Linked DNA regions of Rhodobacter capsulatus SB 1003. The protein of the gene in region 2 interacts with the protein of the main gene of each other region in a pairwise test. Links are inferred from orthologs where the notes say so. Each region holds a gene or a part of one and is shown on either strand. Other genes may lie near its edges.

Region 1 (6,974 bases), 2.4 Mb from region 2 along the record:
GGGGCGGCGAACCGGATGGCGTTCCAGAACCGGCTGATCGAACGGCTCGAGGCCGGGACGAACGATCTTTTCGTCGCCTTCCTCGATCTCGACCATTTCAAGCATGTGAACGACACCTTCGGCCATGATGCCGGGGACGAGGTGATTCGCATGGCCTGTGCCGCCTTTGTCTCCCGCGCCCCCGCGGGGACGATGGTGGCACGGCTGGGCGGCGACGAATTCGGCGTGCTGCTGACCGGGATGGACCGGGAGACGGCGGTGGCCACCTGTCAGGGGCTTTTGGAAACCTGTTCGGGGGATTTCTCGGTCTTCGGCAATTCGGTCTTCATCGGCGCCTCCTGCGGGCTGGTCGACGGGTCGTGCCATCCCGGTTGCGACGCCGCCGATCTGATGCGCTTTGCCGATCTGGCGCTGTTTGCCGCGAAACAGGACGGCGGCCAGACGGTGCGGGTCTTCGACAAGCAGCTCGACGCCAGCCAGCAGTTCCGCCAGCGCATCGAGGCGGGGCTCTTCTATGCGCTCGCCAGCGAGGAATTGTCGATCCATTACCAGCCCATCGTCGCCTCGGACACGCTGGATGTGGTGGGTTATGAGGCGCTCTTGCGCTGGAACAGCCGCGATTACGGCACCGTGCCCCCGGGCGTCTTCATGCCGATCGCCGAGGAAAGCCCGGTGACGCTGCTTCTGGGCGACTGGGTGGTGGAACGGGTGCTGCGCGATGCCCGCGGCTGGCCGGGCCTGTTCACCGCGATCAACTTCTCGCCGCGGCAATTCCAGCGTCAGGATTTCGTCGCCCGCCTTGCGGCCGAGGCGCGGCAGAACGGCCTTGCCCCGGCGCTGATCCAGATCGAGGTCACCGAAACCACGCTGCGCGCGCATGCCCGGCAAAGCCGCAAGATCGTCGACGAGTTGCGCGCCCAGGGCTTCCGGGTGGCGATCGACGATTTCGGCACCGGCGCCTCCAGCATCGCCAGTCTGCAGGATCTGGCCGTCGACGCGATCAAGATCGACCGCAGTTTCATCGAGGGGATGGACCGCGACCGCCCCTCGGCCGCCATCGTCACCGCGCTGTCGCATCTGGCCGCCGGGCTGGGCCTTGAAATCGTCGCCGAGGGGGTGGAGCGGATCAGCCAGCGCGATGTGCTGCGCCAGCTTGGCTGCACGCATCTGCAGGGCTTCCTGTTCGGTCAGGGTCAGGCGGTGGACCGCCTTCTCTCCGCCTCCGGGGGGGAACCCGGCCGCAGTGCCGCGGGCTGAGGCCGGGGATGCGCCTGCGCCTGCTTCGCCTGCGCGCCAAAAGCCTGCGCGCGACCCTGATCTTCGATCTGACGGTGATCGGCATCACTGCGGCGGCGCTGTTTGCGGTGGTGCTTGGCGTGATGATCCGCAGCAGCTTCGGCGCGCTTGAAAGCGTCGAGATCGGCCGCGATGTCGACCGCGCCCGGGCGGCGCTGAGCGCCGATCTGGTCGCCAACGAGGCGCATGTGCTTGACTGGGGGCTTTGGGACGAGACCTTCTTCTATCTGCGCGCTTTCGATCGCGCCTATGAAGACCGCAACATCAATGCGATCTCTTTCGAAAATGCCGAGATTTCCTGCGCCGCCTTTCTGCGGCTGGACCGGTCCGCGCAGCGCGCCTTCTGTTTCGACCCCGGGACCGGGGCGCCCGACCCCGATCTGGCGGCTGCCGTCCTGACCGATTTCGACACGATGGCGCTGCAACCCTCGCGCGCGGGCAAGACCTCCTCGGCGGGGTATTGGCAGCAGGGCGGGCGCCTGTTCGCCGTCGCCAGCACCCCGGTGCGGCGCAGCGACGGCTCCGGCACCGCCGAGGGGCTTCTGGTCTTCCTGCATCTGATCGAGGCGGCGACCCTGTCCCAGTCCCTGCAGGTTCCGGTGCGGCTCGATTTCTCGGCGTTCTCGCCGGTGCCGGTGGTGGTCGGCGAGGAAGACGTTCTTGACGTCGCGGTTCCGGTGGCGATGGGCTCCGGCCCGCCGATGGCGATGTTGCGCTTTCAGCTGCCGCGGCTTGTGCTGGCGGCGGGGGAACGGCTGCGCGATCTGACTGTCCTTGCGCTGCTGGGCCTGCTGGCGGCGCTGATGGCGCTGCTCGGGCGGCGGCTGTCGACGCAGGTTCTGGCGCCGATCCTCGCCTTTCGTCAGCATGTGGTGCAGATCCGCCAGGCGGGCGAACTCGTCCCGATCGAGGGCCCGCCGCGGACTGACGAGATCGGCGCCCTGCACCGGGATTTCAACGAGATGGCGGCGGAGCTCGAGGCCCTGCGGCTGGCGCATGCCGAGCAGTCCTTCGCGCTTGGCCGCGAGCAGAATGCGACCGGGCTTTTGCACAATCTGCGCAACAGTCTCAGCCCGGTGCGGGTGATCCTGGCCGATCTGGAGCGGCATCTGCTGCCGGATCTGCCGCCCGAGGCGGGCCGGGCGCGTCAGGAACTGGCCGATCCGCTGACCGCCGACGACCGTCGACGGCGGCTTGTCGCCTATCTCGAGGCGCTTGATGCCGACCGTGACCAGCGCGGGGCCGAGGCGCGGGCGCTGTTGCAGGAGGCGGGACGCAGCCTGACCGAAGCGCTCGAGGCGATGCGGGCGCCGCGCGATCCGGCCCGGGTGAACCGCGACGAGGCCTGCGACCTCGGCCGCGCGCTTGGCCATGCCGCAACCGCGGCGCGGTTCGTCGAGGGGCCGAAGATCGATCTGTCGATCGATTGTCCGCCGGGGCTGCAGGTGCGCGGCAACCGGGTTCTGCTGGCGCAGATCCTGGAAAATCTGGTCGTCAACGCCACCGAGGCGATCGCCGCCAGCGGCCGGGCGCAGGGGCGCATCGCGATCAGCGTGACCCCGGCCGAGGACGGGCGGCGCTGCAGCGTCACGCTGGCCGATGATGGCGACGGCTTCGATGCCGCCACCGGCGCGCGGCTGTTCGAACGCGGCTTTTCCACCCGCACCGACAAGCACGGCGGGCTCGGGCTGCATTGGTGCGCCAACACGCTCTCGACGCTGGGCGGCGCCCTGTCCCTGACCAGCCCCGGCAAGGGGCTGGGGGCGGTGGCGCGTCTCGACCTGCCGCTGACCGAGGCCTCGGCCGGGCGGTTGCGCCCGGCGGGCTGAGCGCTCAGCGCGCCCCGGCCTCGAAGGTCTGCCAACAGATCGGCGTGCCGACGCTGACCCGGGCGGTCTCGGCCGGGACGAAGCCCAGACCATCGGCCTCGGCCAGCGGGAAAAGCGTGGCCGAGGTGCCCTCGCCCAGACGGTGCACCACCGGCAGGCCGTCGATTTCCCGGTTGCCCAGCCGGATCGGGAAGATCTCGGCCCGGTCCGGCTTGCGGGTCCAGTCGAAGCCGGCCCGCCCGGCACAGTGGAACAGCGGCGCCGGAACCGCCCCCTTCAGCCGGGCGATCTGCGCCGAGACGAAGAGCGTGAACCCGACCATCGCCGAGAACGGATTGCCCGGCAGGCCGGTCACCGCGGCATTGCCCAGACGGCCGAACATCACCGGCTTGCCGGGTTTGAGCGCCACTTTCCAGCCGTCGATCTGCCCGCCCGCCGCGATCAGGGCCGGGCGCAGGTGATCGCGCCCGCCCATCGACACCGCGCCCGTCGTCACGATCAGATCATAGCGCCCCTGCAGGCTGGCGAATTTCGCCACGGTCGCCTCGGCATCGTCGGGCAGGATGCCGTGATCGTCGACCTCCGCCCCGGCGCCCTGCGCCAGCGCGATCAGCATCGGCCGGTTCACATCGGGCATCGTGTCCCGTGACGCCGCTTCGGCCCCCGGCCGGTGCAGCTCGTCGCCGGTCGAGAGGATCGCCAGCCGCGGACGGCGCACCACCGCGACCTCGGCCACGCCGTTCGAGGCCAGAAGGCCGATGTGATGCGCCCGGATCCGGGTGCCGCGGCGCAGCAAAAGCCCGCCCAGCGGCTGTTCCGACCCCACGGCGCGGATATGCGACCCCGGCGCGGGGGCGGCGGTCAGCTGCACCTCGGCGCCGGTCTCGGTCACCTCTTCGACCGGCACGACGGCATCGGCGCCCGCGGGGATCTGCGCCCCGGTGAAAATGCGCAGCGCGGCGCCGTCGGGCAGGGGCGGCGCCTGCATCCCGGCCGCGACCGTGCCCGCGACGGGCAGCGTCAGAGCGGCGGCCAGATCGGCGGTGCGCAGCGCAAAGCCGTCCATCGCCGAGCGGGCGGCGCGGGGCAGGGCGATCTCGGCGCGCAGGCTGGTGGCAGAGGTGCGCCCGGCCGCCTGCGCCAGATCGAGGGTTTCGCTGTCGCCGATGGGCGCGACCAGACCGCAGGCCAGACGGCGGGCGGAATCGAGGTCGAGCATCGCGGATGCCGGGTGATCGAGTGCGGGCATCTGCCGTTCCTTTCGTGTCGGACCGGCCGTCGCTTGCGGGCGGTGGGCCGGAAAAAGCGGGGTGGAAACCATCCCGGTCGGGGCCCGCGGCGGGATCGGAAGCGAGGGGCGTCGCGCCGCGGCCCGGGCAGAGCATCGGACCCGCGTGGCGGAAGGTCAACTGGCTCCGCTTGCGATATTTTCTCTTCTCCCTGTGCGGGAAAAGCCGTGCCGGTGGTTGCGCCGATGTGCGCCGCTGCCTGCAATCGCGGCACTTCGCCTGCCCGAGCGCGGTTTTTCCGCCCCGTTCCGGGCTTGGCGCTTGCAAGCAAAATGCAATCGACGTCTTTGTGACAGAAAGCTGACATCGATTCGCGGAGCCGATCCTGACCGAGACCGACCAACAGCCCCTGCGCGCGCGGCTTGCCCTGGCCGCCGAGACCGGCTCGCCGTCGATGCGGGCGATTGCGCATTTCATGCTGGCGCAGTTTCAGGACCTGCCCTTCGAGACGGCGGCGACCCTTGCGGCCAAGGTTCAGGTCAGCGAGGTCAGCATCGGCCGGTTCTGCCGCGCCATCGGCTATGCGAATTTCAAGGATCTGAAGGACCATCTGAAGGGCGACATCGGCGATCAGCCCTGGCTGATCAAGGACCGGCTGGAGGCGCTGCGGCGGGCCTCGGATCAGCGCGACGAACGGCTGTCGCAGGGGCTGAAGGCCGAGATCGCCGGGCTGGTGGGGGTTTACGAACTGGCCCGGACCGAGGCCTGGGCGCGGGTGGCCTTGCGGTTTGCCCGGGCCCGGCGGGTGCTGGTGGCGGGCTTCCAGACCGAGCGCGGCCTGGCGCAATATTTCGCCGCGCAGATGCAATATGTCCGCCCCGGGGTGCAGAGCGTCGATCTTTCGGCGGGCAATTTCGCCGAGGTCCTGGCCGAAACTGACGCGCCCGAGGACACCTGTCTGGCGATTTTCGAGGCGCGTCGTTACGCCCGGCAGGCGCTGGTTCTGGCGCGCGCGGCGCAGGCGCGGGGCATTGCGGTGACGATCTTCACCGACCGCTATTGCAGCTGGGGCGCCGATCACGCCTCCGAGGTTTTCAGCGTGGCGACCGAGGTGAACCAGTTCTGGGATTCGACGGCGCATCTGGCGCTTTTGGGCAACCTTCTGATCAACGACATCTTTCTGGCGCTGGGCGAGGGCGCCGAGACCCGTCTGAACGAAATCGCGCGGCTTTACGGCGCGTTCAGCGGCCATGTCGGCAATCCGCTGACACAGGTCGCGCAATGACCACCACCAACAGGGGAAATCACATGACACTGCGTTCGAAACTTCTGGCCTGCACGCTGGCCCTTGTCGCGATGACGGGCGCCGCGCAGGCCGAGAAACTGCGTCTGGGCACCGAGGGCGCCTATCCGCCCTTCAACTTCGTGCAGCCCGACGGCACGATCGCGGGCTTCGATCTCGATATCGGGCTGGAGCTGTGCAAGCGCATCGGCGCCGACTGCGAGGTGGTGGCGCAGGATTGGGACGGCATCATCCCCGGCCTGATCGCGCAGAAATACGATTTCATCATCGCCTCGATGTTCATCACCGAGGAACGCAAGCAGCAGGTGGCCTTCACCAACCCCTATTACATGGCGGCGATGACCCATGTCGTTCCGAAAGAGTCCGAACTGACCGAATTTTCGAACGAGACCCTGTCGGGCAAGGTCGTCGGCGCGCAATCGGGCACGACGCAGGCGGATTATGCGGTGAAGATGTATCCCGATGCCGATGTGCGGCTGTATCCGACCCAGGACGAGGCAAGCCTCGACATGGCCTCGGGGCGGCTTGACGTGATGGTGGGCGACATGCTGCCGCTGCTTGATTTCGTCGAGAAATCCGAAGACGGCAAATGCTGCAAGCTGGCCGGTGCGCCGATCACCGATCCGGCCTTTGTCGGCGAGGGCGTGGGCATTGCCGTCCGGCAGGAGGACAACGCGCTGCGCGAGCGTCTGAACAAGGCCCTGGACGAGATCCGCGCCGATGGCACCTACAAGAAAATCAACGACAAATACTTCTCGATCGACATCTATTCGATGAAGTGATCGCGGCCCCGGCCGAGGCGGCAGATGATGGAAACGCTGTTCTCATATGGCCCCCAAGGCTGGGGCGACGAACTCCTCGCGGGGCTCGGGGTGACGCTGCAACTTGCGGCGGCCACCCTTCCCTTGGGGCTTTTGCTGGGCTTTTTCGTGGCGGCGCTCTCGCTTTCGCGCCGCCCCGGGCTGCGGGCGATGGGCTGGGGCTACACGACGGTGATGCGCGGGATGCCGGAAATCCTGACGCTGTTCATCGTCTACAACGGGCTGGGGCTGGGGCTGAACCGGCTTCTGGATGCCTTTGCGCCGCAGTTTGGCGCGGTCGATTTCCCGCCCTTCGCGGCGGGTGTCATCGCGCTCGCCCTCGTCTTTGCCGCCTTCGCCGCCGAGGTGCTGCGCGGCGCCTTTCAATCCGTGCCCGAGGGGCAGGTGCTGGCGGGCCTTGCCATCGGCATGACCGGGCGGCAGGTGTTCTGGCGCATCAAGCTGCCGCAATTGTGGCGCTTTGCCCTGCCGGGCATGGGCAATCTCTGGCTCAACC
Region 2 (6,861 bases):
GGGACGCTCGACAAATACGGCGACGTGAACGTGCTGTCGGCCGATATCGGCACGTCGAAACTGGCGCAGGGCAACTGTGGTCAGACCGTGCTGGCCGAGGTCGAGAAATACACCGGCCCCGCCGTCACCCTGACCGGCTTTGTCGCGCCGAAGGCGGCCGAATAAGCCCTTGCGCCTGACGGAGGGCCCTCCGGGGCCCTCCCTTCCACCGCGCCGGCGGGCGCGGTGCTGCCCCAAGACCCGAGACCCAGGGCCCGAAGGACCAAGGACATGACCGCGCAGGATCTGTTATCCGACCGCCCCGACCGCGCCCCGATCGGCCCGCTGGCCGCGATCCTTTATCAGGACACGCCGCCCGATGCGCTTCTGGCGGGCTTTGCCCGTCGCCTGATCGCGCAGGGCCTGCGCGTCGGCGGCGTGGTGCAGGAACGTCCGGCCACCGCGGCGGGCTGCCGCTGCGCCGAGATGGCGCTTCTGGCGCTGGCCAGCGGCCACCGCACGCCCGTGGCCCAGCCGCTCGGCCCCGGTTCGACCGGCTGCCGGCTGGATTTCGGCGCGCTGGCGCAGGTCGCACAGGATCTGCTGGGCGAGATCGACGCCGGGCTTGATCTTCTGATCCTGAACCGCTTCGGCAAGGCCGAGGCCGAGGGTCGCGGCTTTCGCGACGTGATCGCCGCGGCGCTGGCGCGCGAGATCCCGGTGCTGACCGCGCTGCATCCGCGCAACCTGCCCGACTGGATCCGCTTCACCGAGGGCGCGGCTTTGCTGCTGATGCCCGACGAAACCACCCTGCATCACTGGCTGGACGACAGCCGGGGAGTTGCCCATGCTGCCTGATCCCCTTTGCGACGGCTTCGGCCGCGACGTGCGTTACCTGCGGGTCTCGGTCACCGACCGCTGCGACCTGCGCTGTTCCTATTGCATGAAGGAGGACGTGACCTTCCTGCCGCGCAATCAGGTGCTGAGCCTTGAGGAGCTGGACCGGCTCTGTTCCGCCTTCATCCGGCTTGGCGTGCGCAAGCTGCGGGTGACCGGGGGGGAACCTCTGGTGCGGCGCGGCATCGGGACTTTCTTTGCCGCGATGGGGACGCATCTGCGCGCCGGGCGGCTGGATGAGCTGACGCTGACGACGAACGGCACGCAGCTGGCCGCCCATGCCCAGTCCCTGGCCGAGTGCGGGGTGAAGCGGGTCAATGTCTCGCTGGATACGCTTCAGGCCGAGAAATATGCCCGGCTGACCCGGTTTGGCCGCATCGAACAGGTGTTCGCGGGCATCGCCGCCGCGCAGGCGGCCGGGCTGCGGGTGAAGCTCAATGCGATGGCGCTGAAGGGCGTGAACGACGACGAGATCTTTGCCCTGACCGACTGGGCGGCGGCGCATCACTGCGATCTGACCTTCATCGAGCTGATGCCGATGGGCGACATTCCCGCAGGCACCCGGCTTGACCAGTTCTGGCCGCTTGATGATGTCCGCGCACATCTCGAAACCCGGTTCCGGTTGATCGACAATGGGCTGAATACCGGCGGTCCCGCCCGCTATGTGACGGTGGCACAAACCGGGCAGCGGATCGGGTTCATCTCGCCGCTCAGCCACAATTTCTGCACCAGCTGCAACCGCGTGCGGCTGACCTGCAAGGGCGAGCTTTACACCTGTCTGGGTCAGGAAGGGTCAAGCGACCTGCGCCCCGTGCTGCGCGCGGGCGTCGAGGGCGAAGCGCTGGCCCGGGAAATCCGCGCCGCGATCGCAAGGAAACCTGCGGGCCATGCCTTCGGCTACGGCCCCTGCAGCGTCGCAGGCCAGATGGTCCGCGGCATGAACCACACCGGAGGCTGAGATGCTGGACATCGTCTATTTTGCCTGGGTCCGTGAACGGATCGGGCAGCCGCGCGAGCGGTTGGAAACCGGGGCCGCGACCGTGGCCGATCTGGTGGCCGAATTGTGCGCGAAGGATCCGCGCTATGCGGCCGCCTTTGCCGATCCCGCGGTGCTGCGTGTCGCGCTCGATCAGGACCTGGCCGATTTCACCGCGCCCCTGGCGGGCGTGCGCGAAGTGGCGTTTTTCCCGCCGATGACGGGGGGTTGAGATGGACGGTCACGCGTTTGACCCCGAGGGCCGCTATGCCCGGCATCTGATCCTGCCCGAGATCGGGCCGGTCGGACAGGCCAGGCTGAATGCTGCCTCGGTTCTGGTGATCGGCGCGGGGGGGCTTGGCTCTCCGGTGCTGCTCTATCTGGCGGCGGCGGGGATCGGGCGGCTGGCTTTGGCTGATGACGATGTGGTGTCGCTGTCGAACCTGCAGCGGCAGGTGCTGCACGGCACGGCGCGGCTGGGCCAAAGCAAGACCGCCTCTGCCCGGGCGCGGCTTGCCGATCTGAACCCCGAGGTGCAGATCGAGACCCATGCGATCCGCTTCGGGGTCGAGACGGCGGTGCTGGTCGCGGGCTTCGATCTGGTGATCGACTGCACCGACAATCTGGCGGCGCGGCATCTGATCAACCGGGCCTGTGTCGCGGCGGGGGTGCCGCTTCTGTCCGGTGCCATCGCGCAATGGGAAGGCCAGATCGGTCTTTATGCGCCGGGGCGGGGCGGGGCCTGCTATGCCTGCACCTTCCCCGAGCCCGACCACCTGCCGCCCGCGCAATCGAAGGGCGTCGTCGGCGCGTTGCCGGGCGTGGTGGGGGCGCGGATGGCACTGGAAGCGATCAAGCACCTGACCGGGGCGGGGCAGAGCCTGCTGGGACGGCTTTGGATGATCGACACGCTCTGGAACGAGGAACGGCTGCTGCGCACGCATCGGCGCGAGGATTGCCCGGTCTGCCGGGGAAAGGGGGCGGCATGCTGACCCATTTCGACGACGCGGGGCAAGCGCATATGGTCGATGTCTCGGACAAGGTGGAAACGAAGCGCACGGCGGTGGCCGAGGGGCGGGTGGTGATGCGCCCCGAGACCCTGGCGCTGGTGATTGCGGGCCGGGCGGGCAAGGGCGACGTGCTGGGCATTGCGCGGGTGGCCGGGATCATGGCGGCCAAGCGCACCGCGGATCTCATTCCGCTCTGCCATCCGCTGGCGCTGTCGCGCGTCGCGCTGGAGCTGCTGCCCGAGCCGGACACCAGTTCCCTGCGGATCGAGGCGACGGTGGCCACCACCGGCCCGACCGGGGTCGAGATGGAGGCGCTGACGGCGGTTTCGGCCGCGGCGCTGACCGTTTATGACATGCTGAAGGCGGCGGAAAAATCCATGCGGATCGAGGGGATCCGGCTTTTGTCCAAGGACGGCGGCAAGTCGGGCAGTTTCCGCGCCTAAGGGGCGTTCTGGCGCAGCCGGTCCTCGGCCCGGGCAAGGTCTTCGGGGGTGTTGAGATTGGCGAAAGGGTCGGGCGTGGTGTCGAAGGGCACGGCCACCGCCCCCGCCAGATAGGCGCGCATCCGCCGCTCGTCGGCGGCGAAGAGCGCGTCGATCCGGGGACGGTCGGCGACGCGCCAAAGCGCGGCGGTGTAATGGTCGCGCCCGAAGCTTTGCGCATGGGCGGGCCCGCCCGCGGCGGCCAGCCGCTCCACCAGATCTTCGGGCAGGAACGGCGTGTCGGTGGCGGTGCTGACCAGCGCCTCGGCGCCGATCCCGGCCGCCCAGTCCAGCCCGGCACGGATGCCCGCCATCGGGCCAAGCCCCGATTCCCCGGGCCGATCGGGCAGCACCGGCAGGCCAAGGCCGAAGCGGCCCGGATCGCCATTGGCCGAGATTGCCACCGCTTCGACCTGCGGCGCCAGCCGCGCCAGCACCCGCGCGATCAGCGGCACGCCCGAAAGCGGCACCAGCGCCTTTTCGCGGCCCATCCGCCGCCCCTGACCGCCCGCCAGAATGATCCCCGCGATCCGCATGCGCCGCCCCCCTGCTGTGCCCCGGCCCCGACCCTCTGCCCACCGGTGCAGCCCCACTTTCTTGCGCGACGCCGTCGTGCTAGGCAAGGCCATGACACAAAGCCCCATCCCGACGAAGCAGCAGATCCTCGACTGGATCGCCGAAAACCCCGATCAGGGGGCGAAACGCGATATCGCCAAGGCCTTCGGGCTGAAGGGCGCGGCGAAGATCGAGTTGAAGCGCCTTTTGAAAGAGCTGAGCGCCGAGGGCCAGATCACCCGGCGCAAGAGCCATTATCACGATCAGGCCAGCCTGCCGCCGGTGACGGTGCTGGAAATCCTGCCCGCCGACGCCATGGGCGATCTTTGGGCGCGGCCGGTGGAATGGGCGGGTCCCGGCGAGGCGCCGCGGATCGCCTTTCTGACCCGCCGCGACGATCCCGCGGTGGGGCCGGGCGAACGCGTGCTGGCGCGGATTGCGCAAGGGACCGAGGGGCCCGAGGCGCGGCTCATTCGCAAGCTCGGTCAGGCGCGGCATCGCATCGTCGGCATCTTCCGCAAGGGCGCCGAAGGGGGCCGGATCACCCCCATCGACAAGGGCGAGATGAATGAATGGGTGGTGCCGCCCGGGGCGACGAATGACGCCCGCGACGGCGAGCTGGTCGAGGCGGAACAGTCGGGGCCGAAGGGCCGGATGGGCCTGCCGCGGGCGCGGGTGATCGAGCGTCTGGGCGATCCGACCGCGCCGCGGGCGGTGTCGCTGATCGCCATTCACCAGCACGGCATTCCCGACGATTTCCCCGATGACGTGATCGCCGAGGCCGATGCCGAACTCCCCGCCGCCTTGGGCGATCGCGAAGACCTGACCGGCCTGCCCTTTGTCACCATCGACCCGGCCGATGCCCGCGACCGCGACGACGCCTGTTTCGTGGCCCCCGACGAGGATCCGGCGAATGCGGGCGGGTTCCTTCTGTGGGTCGCGATTGCCGATGTGGCGCATTACGTCCGCCCGGGCTCGGCGCTGGATCGCGAGGCGCGCAATCGCGGCAATTCCACCTATTTCCCCGACCGCGTCGTGCCGATGCTGCCCGACCGGCTGTCGGGTGATCTGTGTTCCTTGCACGAACATGTGCCGCGCGCGGTCTTGGCGGTGCGGATGAAGGTTTCGGCCGAGGGGCGCAAGATTGCGCATCGCTTCACCCGGGGCATCATCCGCTCGGTCGCCTCGCTGGAATATGCGCAGGTGCAGGCGGCACAGGATGGCCGCCCCGATGACAAGACCGCGCCGCTCGTCGCGGAGATCATCGCGCCGATCTACGCCTGTTACCGGGCGCTGACCCGGGCGCGGGCGGCGCGGCAACCGCTGGATCTGGATCTGCCCGAGCGCCGGATCGAGATCGACGAGGCGGGCAAGGTCGCCTCGGTCAAGTTCAAGGAACGGCTCGACGCGCATCGGCTGATCGAGGAATTCATGGTGCTGGCCAATGTCGCCGCCGCCGAAGAGCTGGAACGGCTGCGCCGCCCGCTGCTCTACCGCGTGCACGAGGAACCCTCGCCCGAGAAAATCGATGCTTTGCGCGAGGTTGCGCAGGCGTCCGGGTTCAGTCTGGCGAAGGGGCAGGTGCTGAAGACCGCGCATCTGAACCGGCTTTTGTCCGAGGCCGAGGGCAGCGAGTTTGACGAGCTGATCAACATTTCCACCCTGCGCTCGATGACGCAGGCCTATTATGCGCCGCAGAATCTGGGGCATTTCGGGCTGGCGCTGCGGTCTTACGCGCATTTCACCAGCCCCATTCGGCGCTATTCCGACCTGATCGTGCATCGGGCGCTGATTGCCGGGCATGGCTGGGGGAAGGATGGCCTCAGCCGCGACGACATCGCCCAGCTTGAAGACACCGCGCAGCACATCTCCGAGACCGAGCGGCGCTCGATGGCGGCGGAACGCGACACCACCGACCGCTATCTGGCGGCCTATCTGAGCGAGCGGGTGGGCAGCGAATTTACCGGGCGGATCAGCGGCGTGCAGAAATTCGGCGCCTTCGTGAAGCTGGATGAGACCGGGGCGGACGGGCTGGTGCCGATCCGATCCGTGGGGCGGGAATTCTTCCACTACGACCGCGATGCGCAACAGCTGATCGGCGCCGACAGCGGCATCACGCTCGGCATCGGGCAGCGGGTTCTGGTGCGGCTGGCCGAGGCCGTGCCGGTGACCGGCGGGCTGGAGCTGGAATTGCTGGAGCTGGAAGGTCAGGCGATGCCCGGCGCGGGCAGGGGCGGCAAGCGGCCGTTCCGTCCGGGGCGGAAATCCGTGGCCTTCAAGGCGAAGGAACGGGCGATCTCGCGCAAGGTCAAACGCAGCCGCAAGTAAGCGCGCTGAACAAAAGGAAAGGGCCGGGGAAATCCCCGGCCCTTTGTCATTCCAAGGCGGTTCAGCCGATCGCGACGGCTTTCACGTCTTCGTCCACATAGGGCAGATATTGCGCGAAGTTGTCCGAGAACATCTTCACCAGCTTCGCCGCCTGCGCGTCGAAGGCGGCCTTGTCGGCCCAGGTCTCGCGCGGGTTCAGCAGTTTGCTGTCGACATCATGCACCGCGACCGGGACTTCGAAGCCGAAGTTCGGGTCCTTGCGGAATTCGGCATTGTGCAGCGAGCCGTCGAGCGCGGCGGTGAGCAGCGCGCGGGTGGCCTTGATCGGCATCCGCTTGCCCACGCCAAAGGCACCGCCGCTCCAGCCGGTGTTGACCAGCCAGCACGAGGCGCCATGTTCGGCGATCTTCGCGGCGAGAAGCTTGCCGTAGACTTCCGGACGACGCGGCATGAAGGGCGCACCGAAGCAGGTCGAGAAGGTCGGCACCGGCTCGACGATGCCGACTTCCGTGCCCGGGGTCTTCGAGGTGAAGCCCGAGAGGAAGTGATACATCGCCTGAGCGGGGGTCAGACGCGCGATCGGCGGCAGGACGCCGTAAGCGTCGCAGGTCAGCATGATCACGTTCTTCGGATG

The links.
Region 1: the proteins of mobA (region 2) and RCAP_RS03120 interact in binary tests that used the Escherichia coli proteins (3 or more experiments, as listed by UniProt). The link is inferred for Rhodobacter capsulatus SB 1003 from one-to-one orthologs.

The regions. Positions count from the first base shown.
Region 1 is NC_014034.1:666,670-673,643, forward strand. The notes cover bases 2,253-5,117. They hold RCAP_RS03120 (molybdopterin molybdotransferase MoeA), read right to left. Parts: upstream 4,375-5,117; coding sequence 3,130-4,374; downstream 2,253-3,129. Other genes in these bases: RCAP_RS03115 (sensor histidine kinase), read left to right, coding at 2,253-3,125; RCAP_RS03125 (MurR/RpiR family transcriptional regulator), read left to right, coding at 4,809-5,117. Outside these bases: RCAP_RS03110 (putative bifunctional diguanylate cyclase/phosphodiesterase), read left to right, coding at 1-1,257; more of RCAP_RS03115, read left to right, coding at 1,266-2,252; more of RCAP_RS03125, read left to right, coding at 5,118-5,639; RCAP_RS03130 (ABC transporter substrate-binding protein), read left to right, coding at 5,663-6,439; RCAP_RS03135 (ABC transporter permease), read left to right, coding at 6,464-6,974. UniProt on the Escherichia coli protein: Catalyzes the insertion of molybdate into adenylated molybdopterin with the concomitant release of AMP.
Region 2 is NC_014034.1:3,025,944-3,032,804, reverse strand. What follows is about bases 2,092-4,843. They hold mobA (molybdenum cofactor guanylyltransferase MobA), read right to left. Parts: upstream 3,881-4,843; coding sequence 3,302-3,880; downstream 2,092-3,301. Other genes in these bases: rnr (ribonuclease R), read left to right, coding at 3,972-4,843; moaC (cyclic pyranopterin monophosphate synthase MoaC), read left to right, coding at 2,838-3,305; RCAP_RS14065 (HesA/MoeB/ThiF family protein), read left to right, coding at 2,092-2,844. In the rest of the region: trimethylamine-N-oxide reductase TorA, read left to right, coding at 1-165; RCAP_RS14080 (DUF2478 domain-containing protein), read left to right, coding at 271-837; GTP 3',8-cyclase MoaA, read left to right, coding at 827-1,834; moaD (molybdopterin converting factor subunit 1), read left to right, coding at 1,836-2,084; more of RCAP_RS14065, read left to right, coding at 2,086-2,091; more of rnr, read left to right, coding at 4,844-6,227; RCAP_RS14045 (phosphoenolpyruvate carboxykinase), read right to left, coding at 6,289-6,861. UniProt on the Escherichia coli protein: Transfers a GMP moiety from GTP to Mo-molybdopterin (Mo-MPT) cofactor (Moco or molybdenum cofactor) to form Mo-molybdopterin guanine dinucleotide (Mo-MGD) cofactor.